2 regions of the Streptomyces sp. NPDC096012 genome follow, and region 1 is predicted to be linked to the other one. Evidence: riboswitches for the same ligand, from Rfam matches in the RefSeq annotation. Region 1 holds a riboswitch; the other holds the start of a gene.

Region 1 (7,087 bases):
CCGCATGGCGGCCGGCGGGTCGTCGTTGCCCAGCGAGCCGAAGTTGCCGTGGCCGTCGACGAGCGGCACGCGCATGGAGAAGGGCTGGGCCATGCGCACCAGGGCGTCGTAGATCGACGCGTCGCCGTGCGGGTGCAGCTTGCCCATGACCTCGCCGACGACGCGGGCGCACTTCACATAGCCGCGCTCGGGGCGCAGCCCCATATCGCTCATCTGGTAGACGATCCGGCGATGCACCGGCTTGAGGCCGTCGCGGGCGTCCGGCAGGGCGCGCGAGTAGATGACCGAGTACGCGTACTCGAGGTAGGAGCCACGCATCTCGTCCACGACGTCGATGTCGAGGATCCTCTCCTCGAACGAATCGTCGGGTGGCGGGGTCTTCGTGCTGCGGCGGGCCATCGCTGCCGGCTCCTCCTGATCTGGTCGCGCACCGAGGGGGCGCGCACCCCCCGGGTTCGCTCTTGCTGAAGCGATTGACGGATCTGTCGCGAACCATTGTGGACCGCGGCACTGACAACGCGGGCCGCGACCCGGTCTCCGCGGGCCCGCCCGGTGCCGGAGAGGCGGCCGGAGACGGGTCGGACGCAGGCTACGCGATCCGCTGTGGGCGTACGTCCCCCGGGAACTTCGCCGACGTCCCGCACGCTTTGCATACAGTGGCAGGAACGGCAGGAAAACCGCGGTTTCGACGACCGCCTCCGCTCGCGAAGGGACGTACATGCCCATGGGTCACACGACCACGGCCGAGGCAGGCTCCGGGGGCCTGAAAGCGACCGAGCACCGGCTGGCCAACGGTCTGCGCGTGGTGCTCTCCGAGGATCACCTGACCCCGGTGGCGGCGGTCTGCCTCTGGTACGACGTCGGCTCGCGCCACGAAGTCAAGGGGCGTACCGGCCTGGCTCACCTTTTCGAGCACCTGATGTTCCAGGGCTCGGCGCAGGTCACGGGCAACGGCCACTTCGAGCTGGTGCAGGGCGCCGGTGGTTCGCTCAACGGCACCACCAGCTTCGAGCGGACCAACTACTTCGAGACCATGCCGGCCCACCAGCTCGAGCTCGCGCTCTGGCTCGAGGCCGACCGCATGGGCTCGCTGCTCGCCGCCCTGGACGACGAGTCCATGGAGAACCAGCGGGACGTCGTCAAGAACGAGCGCCGCCAGCGCTACGACAACGTTCCCTACGGCACCGCCTTCGAGAAGCTGACCGCCCTGTCGTACCCGGAGGGCCACCCCTACCACCACACGCCGATCGGCTCGATGGCGGACCTGGACGCGGCCACCCTGGAGGACGCCCGCGCGTTCTTCCGCACCTACTACGCGCCGAACAACGCGGTGCTGTCCGTGGTCGGCGACATCGACCCGGAGCAGACCCTCGCCTGGGTCGAGAAGTACTTCGGCTCCATCGAGTCCCACGACGGCAAGCCCGCCCCGCGCGACGGTTCCCTGCCGGAGGTCATCGGCGAGCAGCTGCGCGAGGTCGTCGTCGAGGAGGTCCCGGCGCGCGCCCTGATGGCCGCCTACCGGCTCCCGCACGACGGCACGCGCGAGGCGGACGCCGCCGACCTCGCCCTGACCGTCCTCGGCGGCGGCGAGTCCTCCCGCCTGTACAACCGCCTGGTGCGCCGCGACCGTACGGCCGTCGCGGCCGGCTTCGGGCTGCTGCGCCTGGCCGGCGCGCCCTCGATGGGCTGGCTGGACGTGAAGACCTCCGGCGACGTGGAGGTGCCGGTCATCGAGGCCGCCATCGACGAGGAGCTGGCCCGGTTCGCCGAGGAGGGCCCCACGCCCGAGGAGATGGAGCGGGCCCAGGCGCAGTTGGAGCGCGAGTGGCTGGACCGGCTCGGCACGGTCGCCGGCCGCGCGGACGAACTGTGCAGGTACGCCGTCCTGTTCGGGGACCCGCAGCTCGCGCTGACCGCCGTCAAGCGCGTCCTCGAGGTGACCCCCGAGGAGGTCCGCGCGGTCGCCCAGGCCCGCCTGCGCCCCGACAACCGCGCGGTCCTCGTCTACGAGCCGAAGTCCCCGGAAGCCGTCGAGGACACCGGGATCCCGGAGGACCCGGAGCGGGAAGCGACCGTAGAGGCCGGCAACGAGAACGAGGAGACGGCCAAGTGACCGAGCTCGCCACCATGGAGTTCCACCCCCAGCCGCAGGCCGGCGAGGCCAAGCCGTGGGCGTTCCCGGCGCCCGAGCGCGGCACGCTGGGCAACGGCCTGACGGTGCTGCGCTGCCACCGCCCCGGGCAGCAGGTCGTCGCCGTCGAGGTGCTGCTCGACGCGCCCCTGGACGCCGAGCCGGTCGGCCTCGACGGCGTCGCCACGATCATGGCGCGGGCCTTCTCCGAGGGCACCGACCAGCACTCCGCCGAGGACTTCGCCGCCGAGCTGGAGCGCGCCGGCGCCACGCTGGACGCGCACGCCGACCACCCCGGTGTCCGGCTCAGCCTGGAGGTCCCGGCCTCCCGCCTGGCCAAGGGTCTCGGCCTGCTCGCCGACGCCCTGCGCGCCCCGGCGTTCGCCGAGAGCGAGGTCGAGCGGCTGGTCCGCAACCGCCTGGACGAGATCCCGCACGAGCTGGCCAGCCCCGCCCGCCGGGCCGCCAAGGAGCTCTCCAAGGAGCTGTTCCCGGCGACCTCGCGCATGTCCCGCCCGCGCCAGGGCACCGAGGAGACGGTCGAGAAGATCGACGCGGCCTCCGTGCGCGCCTTCTACGACCGGCACGTCCGCCCCGCGACGGCCACCGCGGTCGTCGTCGGCGATCTCACCGGGATCGACCTGGACGAGCTGCTCGGGGGCACCCTGGGCGCGTGGACCGGTACCCCCGGCGAGCCGCGGCCGGTGCCGCCGGTGACGGCCGACGACACCGGCCGCGTGATCATCGTGGACCGGCCCGGCGCCGTGCAGACGCAGCTGCTCATCGGCCGGATCGGCCCGGACCGGCACGACCGCGTCTGGCCGGCCCAGGTGCTCGGCACCTACTGCCTCGGCGGCACCCTCACCTCCCGCCTGGACCGCGTCCTGCGCGAGGAGAAGGGCTACACCTACGGCGTGCGCGCCTTCGGCCAGGTCATGAGGTCGGCCCCGGACGGCACGGGCGCCTCGATGCTCGCCATCAGCGGCTCGGTGGACACCCCCAACACCGGTCCTGCGCTGGACGACCTGTGGAAGGTGCTGCGCACCCTCGCGGCGGAGGGTCTGACCGACGCCGAGCGGGACGTCGCCGTACAGAACCTGGTCGGGGTGGCACCGCTGAAGTACGAGACCGCGGCCGCGGTGGCGAGCACCCTGGCCGACCAGGTCGAGCAGCACCTGCCCGACGACTTCCAGGCGACGATGTACCAGCGGCTGGCCGCGACGGGCACGGTGGAGGCCACCGCGGCCGCCGTCAACGCCTTCCCGGTGGACCGGCTGGTGACCGTCCTCGTCGGTGACGCCTCCCAGATCAAGGCTCCGGTCGAGGCACTGGGCATCGGCGAAGTCACCGTCGTCGCCGCCGAGTAGCCGTCGCGCCGAGCAGCGGCACGCGCGCGTGGGGCCCTGACGGCCTACAGGCCGTCAGGGCCCCACGCCGTTCCACTCCCTTCCCCGGATGCCCGATTGGGGCGGAGGTTTCCTGTCTGCCCTGTGGGATGCGCTACAAAAGCCCGGATCCGTTTGAGGATTGAAAGCAGGCATCCGTACGGTCATGCGGGCTGTTCGTCAGGCAGTGCGCCGCACCCGCGGCACCGGACAGTCATCGCCGAGTCCCCGTACGGCGCGAGCCAGGGGAGCCGGGGACCCACGTCCCTGGGGTGAATCGGACGCCCGCGCGAGAGCGAGGGGGCCCGTAGGAGACCTTCCTGCTCCGAACCCGTCAGCTAACCCGGTAGGCGAGAGGGAAGGAAAGGACCAGCCACTTCATGGCGTTCATGTGCGCCACCGGGAAGCATCGCAAGCCCGGCCGGGTCAAGCGCACCACCGCTCAGGCGGCCGGTATCGCGGCCCTCACCACCACCGGTGTCATCGGCACCCTCGCCGCCTCCCCGGCACTCGCCGCCGAGAACTCCGTGGAGCAGACCGGCCTCACGCCCGTCCTCACGGTGAGCGACGGCGTGGCCGAGCGGATCGACGCGCAGGCGGACGCCCAGCGGCAGGCCGCCGAGCAGAAGGCGGCCGAGCAGGCCGCGGCCAAGGCGGCCGCCGAGCGGGTGAAGCTGGAGCGCGTGGCCAAGGAACGCGCGGCCCGCGAGGCCGAGCGCAAGCGGCTGAACGCCTTCGTCGCCCCGATCGCGCACTCCTACGTCTCCACGGGCTACCAGGCCAGCAGTTCGTTGTGGTCCTCCGGCTCGCACACCGGCATCGACTTCCACGCGGCCAGCGGCACCACCGTCCACGCGGTCGGCTCCGGCACCGTCGAAACCGTCGGCTGGGGCGGCGCGTACGGCAACCAGATCGTGATCCGGATGGCCGACGGCACGTACACCCAGTACGGTCACCTGTCGTCCATCGGGGTCACCGTGGGCCAGAAGGTCGTACCGGGCCAGCAGATCGGCCTGTCCGGCGCGACCGGCAACACCACCGGCCCGCACCTCCACTTCGAGGCCCGCACGAGCCCCGACTACGGCTCCGACATCGACCCCGTCGCCTACCTCCGCAAGCACGGCGTGAACGTCTGACGCCTCGGCGAGCACGGCGGCGACGTCCGACCCCTCCGCGGGCACGGCCTCGGCGTGGCGTCCGACGCGCCCGCCGCACGGGATCCGAAGCCTCGCACGGCACCCGAAGCCCCGGCTCACCGAGCCGGGGCTTTCGCCGTTCTCCGCGGGGTCCCGCCGTTCTCCGCAGGGTCCTGCTGGTCCCCCCCAGGGCCAAAAAATATCCATGAATTCCGGCCCGCCGTCGGAAATTCCCGCGTATTGGAATAGAGTCGCGGAACACGCGTCCATCGTCGACGTTTCACGGGAATTAAGGCGGAGGTCGGGCATGCGTATTCCGGCGCACTCGGTGTGCACGGCGATCAGGGACGACATCGTCGCCGGTGTCCACGAGCGCGGCGGCCGCCTCACCGAGGAAGTCCTGGCCCGCCGCTACGGCGTCTCGCGCGTCCCCGTCCGTGAGGCCCTGCGCACCCTGGAGGCGGAGGGGTTCGTGGTGACCCGCCGGCACGCGGGCGCGTGCGTGGCCGAGCCCACCGAGGAGGAGGCCGCCGACCTGCTGGAGATGCGCGTGCTCCTGGAGCCGCTCGGCGCCGGCCGGGCCGCGCAGCGGCGGACGGAGGCCCACCTCAAGGTGCTGCGAGGCCTGGTCAGGCTCGGCCAGGAGCGGGCCAGGAGTGGTGGCAGCGAGGATCTGCGCTCGCTGGGCGGCTGGTTCCACGAGACGCTCGCGCAGGCCTCCGGCAGCCCCTCGCTGACCTCGACGCTCACCCAGCTGCGCCACAAGATCGCCTGGATGTACGCGGTGGAGGCGCTGCCGAGCCCCCAGGAGGCCTGGGCGGAGCACGGCGCGATCGTGGACGCGGTGGCGCGCGGCGACGGTGAACGCGCGCGGGCGGTCACGGCGCTGCACGCCGAGCGCTCGGCGGCCGCACACCGGCTTCGGTTCTCCGGCGGCGCGGAGCGTGTGAGGACTTCGCAACATGCCGTAAACGTGCCGGGGCGGCGGCATTAACACGCAGGCCGTATACAAAGAAGAGCAATTCCGTGGCGACGCTTTTTCCGGCGACCTCATTCCGGCGTGCCGTAATTCACGCGGGAGGCGAAAGCCGCTCGATGAAGCAATAGCAGACTGACCGCTGACCGCTGACCGCTGACCGCTGACCGCTGACCGTGGACCGTGAGCGCGGGCTGTGGAGCGCGGGCGTTGACCGTGCCGGGCGAACCGTCGAGCGCAGGCGCCGCCCGGACCGTCGGGTGCAGGCGGCGCGCGAATCGGCAGGCGGTGGCCCGGACCGTCGAGCGCAGACGGCGAAGCCGCGCCGCCCCCGGAGGGGCGACGCGGCTCGGGCCCGTGCGCGCGGGGCGCGCTCAGACGGTCTCGGGCAGCTCTTCCAGGCCCTCGGCGACCAGCTTGGCCAGCCGGTCGAGGGCGGCGTCCGCGCCCTCGGCGTCGGACGCGAGGACGATCTCCTCGCCACCCTGGGCGCCCAGGCCCAGGACGGCCAGCATGGAGGCCGCGTTGACGGGGTTGCCCCCGACCTTGGCGATCGTCACCGGGACGCCTGCGGCCGTGGCGGCTCGGACGAAGATGGAGGCGGGACGGGCGTGGAGGCCCTCGGCCCAGCCGACGTTGACGCGGCGCTCAGCCATGTGTTGCTGCCCTTCAGTCTTCAGGTTGTCTAGACCAGTTTCCCATACGGTGAAGCATGCCCGGAGCGGGCCTTCGCCCCCTCCGGTGCGACGCCGGACCGCGGCCTCGGTCCGGGGTGTCGTCCTCCACAGACTGCCTCGCGCCGTTGTCATACGCGAGCCGTACTCTGGGGCCCATGCAGACCCCGGCGGACCGGCAGGACCGGCACGAGTACCCCGCCCACTGGGAGGCGGACGTGGTACTGCGCGACGGTGGCACCGCGCGTATCCGGCCCATCACCGTCGATGACGCCGACCGCCTGGTCAGTTTCTACGAGCAGGTCTCGGACGAGTCGAAGTACTACCGCTTCTTCGCGCCGTACCCCAGGCTCTCCGCCAAGGACGTCCACCGCTTCACGCACCACGACTTCGTGGACCGGGTGGGACTCGCGGCCACCGTCGGCGGCGAGTTCATCGCCACCGTACGCTACGACCGCATCGGTGCCGGCGGGATGCCCGCCTCCGCGCCCGCCGACGAGGCCGAGGTCGCCTTCCTGGTGCAGGACGGCCACCAGGGCCGCGGGGTCGCCTCCGCCCTGCTGGAGCACATCGCGGCGGTCGCGCGCGAGCGAGGGATACGCCGCTTCGCCGCCGAGGTGCTGCCCGCCAACACCAAGATGATCAAGGTGTTCACGGACGCCGGTTACACCCAGAAACGCAGCTTCGAGGACGGTGTCGTACGCCTGGAGTTCGGCCTCGAACCGACCGACCGCTCCCTCGCCGTGCAGCGTGCGCGCGAGCAGCGCGCCGAGGGCCGCTCGGTG
Region 2 (7,087 bases), on a different contig from region 1:
CGGCGACGACCAGGGCGATCAGCAGGGCCCGGCCAAGACCTTCGGCGAAGCTGATCCGGGTGCCGGATATGGTCGTCACCTCGCCGAGCGGGAACAGCAGGGCGCCGACGATCAGCGCCGACGCGGCGACGACCAGGGTGGCCAGGACGCAGAAGGCCATGACGGTCGTGTACTTGGTCAGCAGCAGGCGCGTGCGGCCGGCCGGAGCGACCAGCAGGTAGCGCAGGGTGCCCGCGCCCGCCTCGCCCGCGATCGCGTCGCCCGCGACGACGCCGACGGCCATCGGCAGGAAGAACGGCAGGGTGGCGGCCAGTGCCGTGAACACCAGGAACAGGCCGTTGTTGGTGATCTGCGAGATGAACGCCGGGCCTTCCCCGCCGCCTCCGCCCGCCGCCGAACCGCCGCTCGTCTCCACTTTCACCGCGACACCCACCAGCACCGGCACCGCGGCCAGCACCCCGAGCAGGGCCAGGGTGCGCCAGCGCCGGAGCGTGGTGACCACTTCGCTGCGCAGCAGCCCGAACGTCCACAGGGGACCCGGCCTGCGTACGGCCGTCGCCTCCATCGCCTCAGCCCGCGACATCGAAGCCCTCCCCCGTCAGTGCCACGAAGGCGTCCTCCAGCGAGGCCCGTTCGAGGGTGAGGCCCCGGACGCGGACGCCCGCGGTGACCAGGGCCGCGGTCACGTCCGCGAGATCGCGCTCGGGTGGCTCGCCGGTGACCCGGTCGCCGTCTGCGGTCACGTCCGCGACGCCCTACTCCTTGAGCACGCGGGCCGCCTCGGCCGGGTCCGGGGTGGTCACCACCAGCCGGCCGCGCGCTCCGGCCGCCAGGTCGGCGACCGCGCCCTGGGTGACGAGCCGGCCCTGGGTCATCACGGCCGCGTGGGTGCAGACCTGCTCGATCTCGTCGAGCAGGTGGGAGGAGAGGAAGACGGTCGTGCCGTCGGCGGCCAGTTCCCTGACCAGGGCGCGGATCTCGCGCATGCCCTGCGGGTCGAGACCGTTGGTCGGCTCGTCCAGCACGAGCAGCCGGCGCGGCTGGAGCAGCGCGGCGGCCAGGCCGAGGCGCTGCTTCATGCCGAGCGAGTAGGCCTTCGCCTTCTTGCCCGCGGCGGCCGCGAGACCCACCCGGTCCAGGGCGGCGGCGACCCGGGCACGCCGGGTGCGGGGATCGGCGGTCGGGTCGGCGGCGTCGTAGCGCAGCAGATTGTCGCGGCCGGACAGGAAGCCGTACAGCGCGGGACCCTCGATCAGCGCGCCGACCTGCGGGAGGACAGCGCGGGCCGACCGGGGCATGGGGCGGCCCAGCACGTGTGCCGTGCCCGCGGTCGGCTCGATCAGGCCCATCAGCATGCGGATCGTGGTGGTCTTGCCGGAGCCGTTGGGGCCGAGGAAGCCGAAGACGCTGCCCGCCGGGACGGTCAGGTCGAGACCGTCGACGGCGAGCTGTCCGCCGCGGTAGCGCTTGGTGAGGCCGCGCGTGGCGATGACGCTCGCCCGCTGCTGACCGAGGTCACGCTCGGGCGTGTCCCCCGCATCGCGCTCCTCCCCCTGCGCGGCGGACGCTGCGTCCATCGGCTCCCTCTCGATCGTCGTGCCCGGAAAGGGTTACTTCCCCGCGTCCGCCGCCTTCACCAGGGCGTCCTTGGTCACGGCGCCGGCGTAGACCTTGCCGTCGTCGGTGATCAGGGCGTTGACCAGGCGGGTGGAGAAGACCGTGCCCTTGCCGAACTTGCCGGAGACCTTGTCGCCGAGGGAGTCGAGGAAGCCGCCGAGGTTCCCGCTCTGGGAACCGGACGGCATACCGCCCTTGGCACCGGTGTCGAAGGTGACGACGGACGTCCAGCCCTTGCCGAGGACCTTGGCGCCGTTCATGCCCCCGGCGAAGCCCCCGCCCGGCTTCCGGTCGTGCTCCCGGGCCTTGGGTCCCTGCTCCGCCTCGGTGACCTTCGCGCCCTTGGGCGGCGTGAAGTCGAAGGTGGAGGCGGCCGGCCTGGCGAAGGAGACCTGGGTGAAGCCGGCGTCGACGACGGCGTCGCCGCCGCTCCTCGGGGTCAGCGTGAACTTCAGCGGCAGGCCCGTCTTCGCGTCCACGGCGATGCTGATCGCGCCGACCGTGGTGCCGGACTGCTTGGGCTTGATCAGCAGCCGGTAGGCGTCGCGGCCGGCGACGTGCGCGGTGCCGTCGACGGTGACGGAGGTGGTGTCGTCCACCGACTTCAGCGCCTTTTCGGCGAAGTCCTTGGGCGTGGCCGGCGGCTCCGCCCGGTGGTCCCGCCGGTCCGGGCCGGCCTCGGTGGAGTGGTAGACCTCGTTGCTCTTGCTGTCGTAGCCCCAGACGTCCTTGCCGTGGTGGATGAGGCTGTACTCGGCGCCCTGCTCCAGCAGAGAGACCTTCTGCCGGTCCGGGCCGTCGGCCGCCACGCGCAGGGTGTGCGTGCCGGTGACCAGCTCCGGGAGCTTGGACTGCGGATCGGCGGAGGAACCGTCGCCGGAACCGTGGGACGAGCCGGGCGCGATGCTGTTCTGCAGACCGCCGAGGTCGGGCAGACCCAGGTCGGTGCTGATCCGCACGGTGCCGGACAGCTGCTGCACGTCCGACTTGGCGATCTTCTCTATGAGCTGCTGGGCGGTGATCCGGGGCAGATCCGGGTCTCCCGAGTTGGCGAGCGCCGGGACCAGCCCGATCGTGGCCGCAGTCACCCCCACCACCGCGACCGGGACGACGTACCGGACCGCCTTGCGCCGGCCGGATCGCGTGTCCTCGCCCTGCGCGGCGGCCGGTGCGTCTTCGGATTCGTACGGTGCCATGTGTGCCTTACCTCCGTCGTCGGCGGCGGCTGTCCTCACGCTGGTCCACCCTGAGCCGCCATTCTCACCCGAATCGGTGAGGAGTGGTGATTTCCCTGGTGTCCATCTGACCAAATCGGCCGTGAGGAAGCGTCAGACCTCGGAGCCAACTCCGTGTACGACTCCGGTATGACATGCGGGGGCGGCAGCGGCCCGGACCCGTAGGGGTCTCGCACCGCGGGCATACGTCAGCCGTACCACCGTCACGTGGGAACCGCATCCGGAAGCATTGCCTGGGAGCACCGCTTGGGTGGGTCCGTTCCGCGGGTGCGTGCTGCTCGTGCGGGCGTTTCCCGGTGCCTGCCACGCGTGCGTGACGTGTGCGTCGGCGGTGGCTGCCACGCGTGCGGGCTGCGCGTGCGGTGGTGGCTGCCACACGTGCGTGACATGTGCGTCGGCGGTGGCTGCCACGCGTGCGGGCTGCGTGCGCGTGCCGCGGGTGCGGGCGTGCGGGCTGCGTGCGCGTGCCGCGCGTGCGGGCGTGGGGCTCCCGCCACGCGTGCGTGCCGTGTGTGCCCGCCCTGCCGGAGACGTCCCCCGCGCGTGTTTTCTTGCGGGGGAGGCCGGTGGGGCGGCTAGCCGGCTCGGTGCACCACCGCGTCGCACAGTTCGAGCAGGGCCGCCTTGGCGTCGCACTCCCTCAGCGGTGCCAGCGCGGCCCGTGCCTCCTCCGCGTACCGGACGGTGTCCCGGCGGGCCTGCTCCAGCGCGGGGTGCGCGCGCAGTGCGGCCAGCGCCTCGGCGTGCCGGGCGTCGTCGCTGAGGTCGGAGTCCAGCAGGTCGCACAGCGCGACGTCCTCGGGCAGCCCCGTCCGGCCGGCCCGCTCGCGCAGTCGCAGCACGGGCAGGGTCGGGATGCCCTCGCGCAGGTCGGTGCCGGGCGTCTTGCCGGACTCGTGGGAGTCGGATGCGATGTCCAGGACGTCGTCCGCGAGCTGGAAGGCGACCCCGAGCCGCTCGCCGTACTGGGTGAGCACGTCGACGACCGTGTCGTCGGCGCCGGACATCATCGCACCGAACCGGCACGCGACCGCCACCAGGGAACCCGTCTTGCCGCTGAGGACGTCCAGGTAGTGCTCGACCGGGTCACGGCCGTCCGCGGGGCCGGCTGTCTCCAGGATCTGGCCCGTGACCAGCCGTTCGAACGCCAGGGCCTGCACCCGGACCGCCTCGGGGCCGAGGTCGGCGAGGATCTGGGAGGCGCGGGCGAAGAGGAAGTCGCCGGTGAGGACCGCGACGGAGTTGCCCCAGCGCGTGTTGGCGCTGTCCACGCCGCGTCGCACGGCCGCCTCGTCCATGACGTCGTCGTGGTACAGGGTGGCGAGGTGGGTCAGCTCGACCACGACGGCGGACGGCACGACACCGGGTGCGTAAGGGTCGCCGAACTGCGCCGCCAGCATCACCAGCAGGGGCCGGAACCGCTTCCCGCCGGCCCGCACGAGGTGCTGGGCGGCCTCCGTGATGAACGGAACCTCGCTCTTGGTGGCCTCGAGCAAGCCTTCCTCGACAGCCGCCAATCCGACCTGGACATCGGCTTCCAGAGCCTGGTCCCGCACGCTCAGCCCGAACGGCCCGACGACGGTCACGAGGGGTCTCCTGTCTGCTGGTGTCTGCTGGCGGTTACACGGTTTGTCGATAGGTCGTTGCCATCACTCAAGTCAGCGTATCCGGTCCTCTTTCGATCACCGATAGCGCCCACCGGTCCAGCCCGGGCGGTATCGGATCATGCCCCCTATGGTGTTGATCGGTCGGTAAGAACGGACATCTATCGACTTAACAGCAGTACGTGCGGTTTGTCGCGGATCGGAGGGTGAGCGGAGTAACGCCGCACCCTCGTCGGGGCACCCGTCTGCCCGGGCCGTCGCACCTCCGACCGCGGCCCGAATCCGCCCGAATCGGTCCGGATCAGGGCGGCGGCCGACCCTCCGCCACACTCCCTCCCCCTCACCGCCGCCACCTCTCCACGGCCTGCGGCAACCCTGCGAAACGACGTGCGGCGCACTCCGAATTCCGCAGTAATCAGACTTAAGAATCAAATCCCCTTAATCTGCAATGTCGGATTTACTGCGTTTTGCTATTTCGTGAATTGGGTCACGTCGAGCAACCTCCGGCCCCACCCGCTCCGCCCGTCGGGTCGCCGCTTCTGCCCTGCGTCATCGGCGAGTTGAGAAGTTGGCAACCGCAAAGGATCAAGTACCCCATACGGCACAGATCAAGGTCAAACAGTGCGTTGTGTGAATCAGGCACTTGTTCCCGACATGTGCTCTCGCATACGTTCCGGGCCGTCGGGCGGAACGCCGAATCCTGCCGCCGCCCGCATAACCCATCGACGAACTCATTCGCAGGGCAGGAGCGGGGGAACCAGGTAAGCCGCCGGACCGGACGACACACGTCGCACCGGAACGGCTAGGGGTGAAGTCGCGCTCTTCGGAGTGCGGCCGGGCACCTCCCCGCCCGAACCCGACAGCTCACCTCGCAGGCGCCGGAGAGGAACACCCCCATGCCTGCTGCCGCTCAGCCCCGCCGCGTTCGCACCAACCGCCTCGTCCGCAAGCTCGCGGTCGTCGGCACCGGTGCCGCCGTGCTCGCCCTTCCGATCATCGGCGCCACCGCCGCCTCCGCGGCCACCCCCACGGCCGCCACGGTGTCCACCACGCCGGCCGGGTACCCGAACAACCTCGACGGCTGGATCCGCGAGTCGCTCGCGATCATGGCCGAGAAGAAGATCCCGGGCACCTACAACGGCATCTACCGCAACATCATGCGGGAGTCCTCGGGCAACCCCTCGGCCATCAACCTCTGGGACTCCAACGCGGCCAAGGGCATCCCGTCCAAGGGCCTGCTCCAGGTCATCGACCCGACGTTCAACGCGTACCACGTGGCCGGAACGTCGTTCAACGTCTACGACCCGGTCGCGAACATCACCGCCGCCTGCAACTACGCGGCCGCGCGGTACGGGTCGATCGACAACGTGTTCGGCGCGTACTGACCTGCCCGTACCGGTGCCCGTCGCACGGCGGACCGGTGCGCTCCGGCACCTGACGGACCGGCGCGCACCGGTGACCGCCGAACGGCGGGCACCGGTGACCGGCCGACGGGCTCGCATCGGTGACCGGCCGAACAGCGAGCTACTGAAGTGCCGGTCAGTCGGTCGGGAAGATTCTTTCGAGGACGACGGCGATGCCGTCGTCCTCGTTCGACGAGGTGACCTCGTCGGCCACCGCCTTGAGTTCGGGGTGGGCGTTGGCCATGGCCACCCCGCGTCCGGCCCAGTGGAACATCGGGATGTCGTTGGGCATGTCCCCGAAGGCCACGGCCCGTTCGGCGCCGATCCGGAGGCGCTCGGCGGCCAGCGCGAGACCGGTCGCCTTGGTCACCCCGCGCGGCTGGAGCTCCACGGTCCCCGGCCCCGACATGGTGACGGTCGCCAGCGAGTCCACCGCCGCCCGCGCCACGGCCGCCAACTCGTCGTCCGACAGAGTGGCGTGGCGCAGCAGTACTTTGCTGATGGGCTCGCACCACAGGTCGTCGCGACGGTCGACCCGGACCGCCGGCAGCGTCGGGTGCGGCATCAGATACCCGGGTTCGATGAGCGTGAGCCCGTCCACGCCGTCCTGGTCGACGGCCGCGTACACCTGCCCCACCTCCGCCTCGATCTTGCCGAGCGCCGTCTCGGCCAGCTCCCGGTCCAGCCGGACCGACCACAGCAGACGGTCGGCGGCGATGTCGTAGATCTGAGCGCCCTGGCCGCACACCGCGAGCCCCGCGCAGCCCAGGTTCGCCAGCAGGGGCCGTACCCGCGGGGCCGGCCGGCCCGTCACCACCAGGTGCCGGGCACCCGCCCCCGCCGCCCGCGCGAGCGCGGCCAGAGACCGGTCGGAGACGGTGTCGTCGCCGCGCAGCAGCGTCCCGTCCAGGTCGGTGGCGATCAGTGCGTATGCGGGGGTGGCTGCCATGATCAGAGAATACGGACACCGCGCCCCGCCGACTCATCCGTCGTTCCACGCACTTACGTGCTGCTCAGCCCCAACTGGTGGCCAAGGTCCGCTCGGTGGCCCGGTGATCGCCGGGTTGTGGCCCGGTGGCCGCCGGGTGGCGGCAGGGGGCTTCCTCCGGGCCCGCCGGTGAGGGGGGCGGCGACGGTCGGCAAGGGTGCGGTGAACATCTCACCCGAGTCGAGCTCCGGCTCGAAGCCATCGCTTCTGTCCCGGTCGACGGAGACGACGCGCACCTGC

The links. A riboswitch is a leader RNA that binds a small molecule or an ion and turns the genes downstream of it on or off. The one in region 1 is predicted to bind cyclic di-AMP.
Region 2: another riboswitch for cyclic di-AMP. It lies ahead of ABVB68_RS09215 (transglycosylase SLT domain-containing protein); the one in region 1 lies ahead of ABVB68_RS21305 (M23 family metallopeptidase).

The regions. Positions count from the first base shown of each region.
Region 1 covers NZ_JBEOTD010000022.1:7,505-14,591, reverse strand. The annotation lists gene ABVB68_RS21320 (DNA gyrase/topoisomerase IV subunit A) at 1-399, opposite strand, end outside; gene ABVB68_RS21315 (M16 family metallopeptidase) at 719-2,113, shown strand; gene ABVB68_RS21310 (M16 family metallopeptidase) at 2,110-3,498, shown strand; cyclic di-AMP (ydaO/yuaA leader) riboswitch at 3,725-3,884, shown strand; gene ABVB68_RS21305 (M23 family metallopeptidase) at 3,897-4,652, shown strand; gene ABVB68_RS21300 (GntR family transcriptional regulator) at 4,960-5,646, shown strand; gene ABVB68_RS21295 (HPr family phosphocarrier protein) at 6,003-6,284, opposite strand; gene ABVB68_RS21290 (bifunctional acetate--CoA ligase family protein/GNAT family N-acetyltransferase) at 6,461-7,087, shown strand, end outside.
Region 2 covers NZ_JBEOTD010000006.1:143,543-150,629, forward strand. The annotation lists gene ABVB68_RS09195 (ABC transporter permease) at 1-583, opposite strand, end outside; partial or broken gene ABVB68_RS09200 (ABC transporter ATP-binding protein) at 570-1,577, opposite strand; gene ABVB68_RS09205 (LolA family protein) at 1,611-2,813, opposite strand; gene ABVB68_RS09210 (polyprenyl synthetase family protein) at 3,428-4,438, opposite strand; cyclic di-AMP (ydaO/yuaA leader) riboswitch at 5,170-5,347, shown strand; gene ABVB68_RS09215 (transglycosylase SLT domain-containing protein) at 5,353-5,841, shown strand; gene ABVB68_RS09220 (HAD family hydrolase) at 5,996-6,808, opposite strand; partial or broken gene ABVB68_RS09225 (NAD(P)/FAD-dependent oxidoreductase) at 6,973-7,087, opposite strand, start outside.